Regions from separate parts of the Exiguobacterium alkaliphilum genome, predicted to be linked through region 2. Evidence: riboswitches for the same ligand, from Rfam matches in the RefSeq annotation. Region 2 holds a riboswitch; each other region holds the start of a gene.
The links. A riboswitch is a leader RNA that binds a small molecule or an ion and turns the genes downstream of it on or off. The one in region 2 is predicted to bind S-adenosylmethionine.
Positions count from the first base shown of each region.

Region 1: it holds a riboswitch for S-adenosylmethionine, as region 2 does, so the genes downstream of both, msrA (peptide-methionine (S)-S-oxide reductase MsrA) here and KB235_RS06410 (methionine ABC transporter ATP-binding protein) in region 2, are expected to answer to the same signal.
Region 3: it holds a riboswitch for S-adenosylmethionine, as region 2 does, so the genes downstream of both, KB235_RS00305 (Na+/H+ antiporter NhaC family protein) here and KB235_RS06410 (methionine ABC transporter ATP-binding protein) in region 2, are expected to answer to the same signal.

Region 1 is NZ_CP073101.1:1,679,956-1,682,221, reverse strand. Features, by position in the region: gene KB235_RS08675 (amidase family protein) at 1-917, opposite strand, end outside; gene KB235_RS08670 (hypothetical protein) at 1,029-1,190, shown strand; SAM riboswitch class I at 1,235-1,335, shown strand; gene msrA (peptide-methionine (S)-S-oxide reductase MsrA) at 1,402-1,920, shown strand; gene KB235_RS08660 (GRP family sugar transporter) at 1,943-2,266, opposite strand, start outside.
Region 2 is NZ_CP073101.1:1,229,981-1,232,246, forward strand. Features, by position in the region: gene KB235_RS06400 (PTS sugar transporter subunit IIC) at 1-184, opposite strand, end outside; gene KB235_RS06405 (thioredoxin family protein) at 369-626, shown strand; SAM riboswitch class I at 1,082-1,187, shown strand; gene KB235_RS06410 (methionine ABC transporter ATP-binding protein) at 1,266-2,266, shown strand, end outside.
Region 3 is NZ_CP073101.1:49,590-51,855, reverse strand. Features, by position in the region: gene KB235_RS00305 (Na+/H+ antiporter NhaC family protein) at 1-1,250, opposite strand, end outside; SAM riboswitch class I at 1,323-1,417, opposite strand; gene KB235_RS00300 (GGDEF domain-containing protein) at 1,514-2,266, opposite strand, start outside.

The DNA.
Region 1 (2,266 bases), 450 kb from region 2:
GGCAGTTCGACAGTGACGACCTCGATGCCGCTCTGTTTCAGCAAGGCGATCGCCTCATCATAGAGCGCCTGTTCTTCTTCCGACAGATCAATCTTGACGATCCCGACGCGCATCCCGACCGCTTGGCGTTCATCGAGACACGTCCGATACGGCGGACCGGCCGGAAGGTGCGTCGTCGCCGGGTCAGCCGGGTCTTCCCCGACCATCGCCTCAAGGGCAAGCACCGCATCCCGGAGCGTTCGTGCCATCGGGCCGGCCGTGTCCTGCGACCGAGAGATCGGAATGATGCCGCTCCGGCTAATCAAACCGACGGTCGGCTTGATGCCGACGATGCCGTTATGGACGCTCGGATGGATAATCGAGCCGCTCGTCTCGCTGCCGACGGCGAGAAGCGTCATGTTCGCCGCGACCGCGGACGCCGAACCTGAACTCGACCCGCCGACATCGAGCTTGTCCCCATATGGATTGAGCGTCTGGCCCCCGACCCCGCTCCAACCGTTCGGCATCCCCTCGGTCAAAAAGTTGGCCCACTCGGACAAGTTCGCTTTCCCGAGGATGATGGCCCCGCTCGCGCGTAAACTTTGAACGAGGTGGGCGTCTCGGCCGGCGAAGTGATGCGCGAGGGCGACGGCCCCAGCCGTCGTCTTCATCTGACCGGCCGTCTCGACGTTGTCTTTAATCAGTACCGGAATGCCGAGCAGCGGCAAGCGATCACCACGTCGGAACGCCCGGTCGGCCGCCTCGGCCTCGAACAGAGCGTCCGGGTTCACTTGAATGACCGCTCTCAGCTTGTCGTTCAATGCGGCGATTCGGGTCAAATAATAGGCCGTCACGTTACGCGCGGTGAACGTTCCTTCCTTATATCCGAGATGGGCGGTCTCGATATCGAGTTCGAAAAATGGGTTTGGTTCAGTCATGTTGATTCCTCCTTTGCTCACTCGTTCGTATTCGCTATTTCCACTTGATTTCCTGTTTTCGTTCGCCAACGAATGTGTAACTTGGTAAACTGAAAGAAAAGGGAGGTTACTATGAACCGTTCGTACGTACTCGTCTTGTTGTCCGTCTTTGTCTTGTTCTTCTTACAGCTCTATGCCGGGGAGGCCCCGTATACGCTACCGCTCTCCATCGTCCTCGTCGTCTTGATTGTCGGGGCCACGTTGCTGCAACTTCGGCGAAAACCTAATCGTTGACGACACTTTCGGACAGATGGTATGATGCTTTCACCAACTACATATCGATATCTTGAGTGAACGAGAGACCTGGCTCTATGACTTCACAGCAACCTGCTTCGGCAAGGTGCTACTTCCAGCAAGGCGTTTGCCTTGGACGATATGACAGAACGCTCATGTCGATGACATGGGCGTTTTTATTTGGACAATACGTGTACAGGGGGAGTTTTTTATGGAAAAAGCAACATTCGCGGGCGGCTGTTTTTGGTGCATGGTCACCCCGTTCGAGGAACAGCCCGGAATCGAATCAATCGTATCCGGCTATACGGGCGGACACGTCGACGATCCGACGTATGAACAAGTGAAGACCGGCACGACCGGGCATTACGAGGTCGTCGAGATCACGTTCGACCCGTCGCTGTTCGCTTATGAACGTTTGCTCGAACTCTATTGGATTCAGACCGACCCGACTGATGACGGCGGCCAGTTCCAAGACCGCGGCAGCCAATACGCGCCGGCCATTTTCTATCATTCGGAGGAACAACGCGTGAAAGCAGAGCAGAGTCGCGACGAACTCGCCGCGAGCGGACGATTTAAGGATCCGATCGTCACAAAGATTTTACCGGCCGACACGTTCTATCCGGCCGAAGAGTATCATCAGGATTTCCACAAAAAAAATCCGGACCACTATAAAGCAGACCGGAAGAAATCTGGACGAGACGCGTTCATCGACGTGGCTTGGCAATCATAAAAGACGGGCAATCGCCCGTCTTTTAACTTTTCGCAATCCCGAGCATGAAGCCGGCGACGACGATGAGCCCGATGCCCATAAAGACGAAGACGCGCTCTTTCGACGTCTTCTCTTCTTTCAATAGATAAATCCCGCCGAGCGTCGCGACGACGACGTTCAGTTGCGACAAGGCGAACGACGTGGCGACCCCGACCTCTCCACTCGAGACGAAGAGACCGAAGTTCCCGATCCCCCAGGCGATCCCGGCCAAGATGTTCTTGAACGTCTTCGGATCGAACCGTTTCACGTCCTTCTCACGAAGACTGAAGAGAAGCGCCGCGATGAACATCCCGACCGATTGCGGGAC
Region 2 (2,266 bases):
GGAGGAGGCGCATCGCGATCGTCGTCGCGTCTAAGATGAACTGGAGCGACGGAAAATACGGCAAGATGGCTTTCGTCAATTCACCGAGCAATGCGCTCGGAATGAGGGCGATCAAAATGGCAAGGCTGAGTCCGTTCAATACGTTCATCAAGAACTGTTTTCCGGTAAGTCGTTCTTCCGTCATGTCTTCTTCACCTATCCTTCTCTTTTACTGTTATGTACAAAAGCATTAAAGTTATTGACCATACTATGCCTCTTTCGGACGCACGTCAACCAGAAAAATGGAAGTATTCAGAATTTTTTCAAATCGAGCACAACTTTTGAATGTCGGGACGAAGCTTCTTATAATCAGGAGAGAGGTGAGAAATATGGTGACAGACGGATTGTTATATATATACGCCCCAATGTGTGGTACATGCGCCGTGGCCGAGCGGATGCTCACGGTCGTCGAGGCGGTCGATCCTAATTTAAAGATTGAAAAACGCGATGCGAACTTCATCCCAAACGAGCTGGAAGCGTATCAAGTGATGAGCGTCCCGGCGCTCCTGAAGCTTGAAAATGGCCAAGTGACCGATCGAATCTATGCGTTCCAAAACGTGCAACACGTGCTTTCCTTCGTCAAGTGACGGAGGAACATTAGAATAATCTGAAAATTTTAAATAATCAGTTGACACAGAAAGTTCACGAATGGTATATTCATTACAACATCTTACTTGAACACAAAAATAGGACGCGATTTACTCGCAATCAAGACGTTCAGGCATCGCCGAACCACCCGCTTACGCGATTTTGAAGTGGACCTTCCCTTCGATTGTCCCCCAAAAAAATCAAGCGAAGGAATACAGACCGCGTAGCCGTTCGGTACATGTCAGGATTGGGTGATTGACGAGTAACATCCCCCATATTAAGGATGAATGCTCTGATCGGGCAAAAGGGGTTCATCTATGGGTTGTCCTTCCTGTGACTCAAGGTGCTACGTTCTGTGTCGTCTTCGGACGGCACCTTTTTTTATTTTTTCGCATAAAATAGTTTGACATGAAAATAATATGTCGCTATGATAAGGCTAATCGAATATACAACACTCTTATCAAGAGAGGCTGAGGGACTGGCCCTATGACGCCCAGCAACCGCGGAGCAATCCGAAATGGTGCTAATTCCAGCAAGGTGTATACCTTGGAGGATGAGAGCAATCGTTGTCCGTACCGATAAAGTACGCACGTTTGCTCAAACGTGCGTACTTTTTTTGTTGTCAGGAGGGAAAGGGATTGATTCAACTACGCAATGTGGCCAAATGGTTCGACACGAAAAACGGTCGAGTCCAGGCGGTCGATGATGTGTCGCTTACAATCGAAAGCGGCGAAATTTTTGGAATTATCGGATATTCAGGGGCAGGGAAGTCGACACTCATTCGACTCCTTAACCGGCTCGAGTCACCTTCGAGCGGCACGATCGAGGTGGCCGGGAGTGAATTGACGAAGCTTAGTCCAAAAGAGTTACGAGGGGTTCGCAAAAACGTCTCAATGGTGTTCCAACACTTCAATCTACTCTGGTCGCGCACGGTCGCTGAAAACATCAGCTTCCCGCTCGAACTTATCGGGGTACCGGCAAGCGAGCGGAAACGCCGCGTCACCGAACTCGTCGAACTTGTCGGGCTCGCCGGACGTGAAGACAGTTACCCATCACAACTATCGGGTGGTCAAAAGCAGCGAGTCGGGATTGCCCGTGCGCTCGCTACGAATCCAGAAGTGCTCCTCTGCGATGAAGCGACGAGCGCGCTCGACCCGAAGACGACCGACTCGATTCTCGAGTTACTCGTCGACATCAATAAAAAGCTCGGCTTGACGATTGTGCTCATCACGCACGAGATGCATGTCATCCAAAAGATTTGTCATCGCGTCGCGGTCATGGAAGCAGGGAAAGTCGTCGAGATCGGGCAAGTCGCCGACGTGTTCCAACATCCGGAACAACCGATCACAAAAGAGTTCGTCAAACAGATCGGCGCGGTCGACGACATGTCGCTCACGTTCGAGCATTTGAAGGCGCGCTATCCGAGTGGTCAAATCGTCAAGCTCAAGTTCTTGAACGAGACGGCCGAACAGCCGATTCTCTCAGACGTCTTGAAGACGCATGATATCGGCTTCAACATCATCGGCGGGAACGTGACGCAGTCACAAGTCGGCGCGCTCGGGACGCTATTTATTCAACTGATCGGAGAGCCGGCTGAAGTCGAGCGGGCCATCGCCTCAATCCGATCGCAGGCAGTGGA
Region 3 (2,266 bases), 1.2 Mb from region 2:
ATGGCAAGTCCACCGCAGATGAACAAGAGGAACGGATAAAACATGAACGGGACGAGCGCGGGGGACGCGGTGTTCGTCAATTCGGCAGCGATGAGGAGCTGTGCACCGTAAGGCAATAGTCCTTGGACACCGCACGAGAAGATGTCGAGCACGCTGGCTGATTTTTTCCGCTCAATCTCATACGTGTCAGCGATGTTCGCTGCGAGCGGACCTGCCACGAGAATGGAAATCGTGTTGTTGGCCGTGGCGACGTTCGTCGCACTGACGAGTCCGGCGATGCTCCATTCGGCGCCGGCCCGTCGCTGAATCCGCGAGGTGAGGGCGTCACGCAAGTAGGTAAGGCCGCCGTTATGGGAGATGAGTCCGACGAGTCCGCCCATGAAGAGCGTCAAAATCGAAATCTCTGCCATTCCAATCATCCCGTCCGCGACCGCCGTAACGAACGCGGTCACTGACAAGGTCCCGTCAAGTAGACCGATGATTCCGGTCAACACGATGCCACCGAGCAGAACGAGGATGACGTTCAACCCGGTCAAGGCGAGGACGATGACGGCGAGGTACGGGATGAGCTTGTACCATTCAAACGAAGCAATCTCGACAGAAGAGACCGTGCCGCTCGATAGGACGGCAAGGAGAACCGTCGTGATAATCGCGGCCGGCAAGACAATCCAAAAGTTCGTCCGGAATTTGTCACGCATGTTCGTCCGCTGCGTTCGCACGGCGGCAATCGTCGTGTCAGAGATGAACGACAAGTTGTCTCCGAACATGGCGCCACCGACGACGGCTGCCGCGGCGATGGCGATATTGACGCCGCTCTCTTCGTGGATACCGAGCGCGATTGGGGCGAGGGCGGCAATCGTACCGGTCGATGTCCCCATCGCCATCGAGATGAAGGCGGCGATGACGAACAGTCCACTTAACAGGAGCGAAGGCGGGAGCAACGTGAGCGCCGCGTTGACGGTCGCGTCAATCGCCCCAATCTCGCCCGCGACGTTCGAGAACGCACCGGCGAGGAGAAAGATGAAAATCATAATCAAAATGCCCGGATTGCCGGCACCTTGGGCAATCCGTTCCACCGTTTGGGTGACGCTGCCTTTCGTCATCGTAGCCGCGACGATCAAGGCGATGAGTGCCGCGATGAGTACCGGGAATTTATAAAAGTCACCATAGTAAACCCCGGCCCCGATAAAGAAGGCAAGGAAGACGAGTAAAGGCAAGAGTGCCCATTTGTTTGCAGTTGGTTGTTCCAATCGTTTCACCTCATTCATAGAAATAAAAAAGAGAGCCCTTCGAAAAAGGCTCTCTCCATGTAAGAAGCGCCTTTTTCATCTTTCAAGCACGTGCTTGCTGGATTTGGCACAGGTTCCCCGCTGCCGAGACGTCGCAGGGCCAGTCCCTCGGTCTCTCTTGATAAAAAAGTCGGATGATTTAGTTATAAGACACGTTCCCTAACCTATCTGTTTCGAACCGGTTTGTCAATAGAAAATCCCTATGCGCTTCGCATAGGGATGAGTCAGGTCGTCAAATATTGAAAATGGGCGACCCGGTTGCGCCCGGCGTATTTGCCGCCGACGTAAAGCGCCCGGTCGGCGTTTCGAATCGTGTCGTCGAGTCGTTGATCACCGAACGCTTGAATCGTATCGACCCCGATTGAGGCGGTCACTTGGATGTCGATGCCGTCGACACGGAACGGCGTCGCTTCGATTTTTTGCCGGATACGCTCGGCGATTTCGACGGCCTGGTCGGTGTCGCAATGGTTCAAGAGCAGAATGAACTCCTCGCCTCCGTAGCGCGCCGCAAAGTCCTCGGTCCGAAGCGCCTGGCGAATCCGTCGGCCGAACTCTTGGAGAACGCCATCCCCGACTTGGTGACCATGCGTGTCATTGATTTTCTTGAAGAAATCGATATCGAGCATGGCGACGGAGATGGGGTACATCGATCCGTCTGAAATTTGTTGAATTCCATATTCGTAAAACGCCCGCGCGTTGGCGAGGAGCGTCAGACTATCCGTCCGGCTCTCGGTATACAAGCGGTCTCGCTCATGGCAGCGGCTAATCGTCCGATTGAACGATTTGAGCAGCTTGACGATTTCGCGCTGAATGATGAGCGGGTAACCGTAAGCGTGTTCGCCTGTCATGATGAGCCATGTGCGAATGCCTTCGATCTCCTCGGACCGGACCGAGATAAAACTATGATAGTCGTCATGGAACTCTTCGGATAATGGACCGTCCCATTCAAACCGCATCTCATACTCGACCGACGTTTC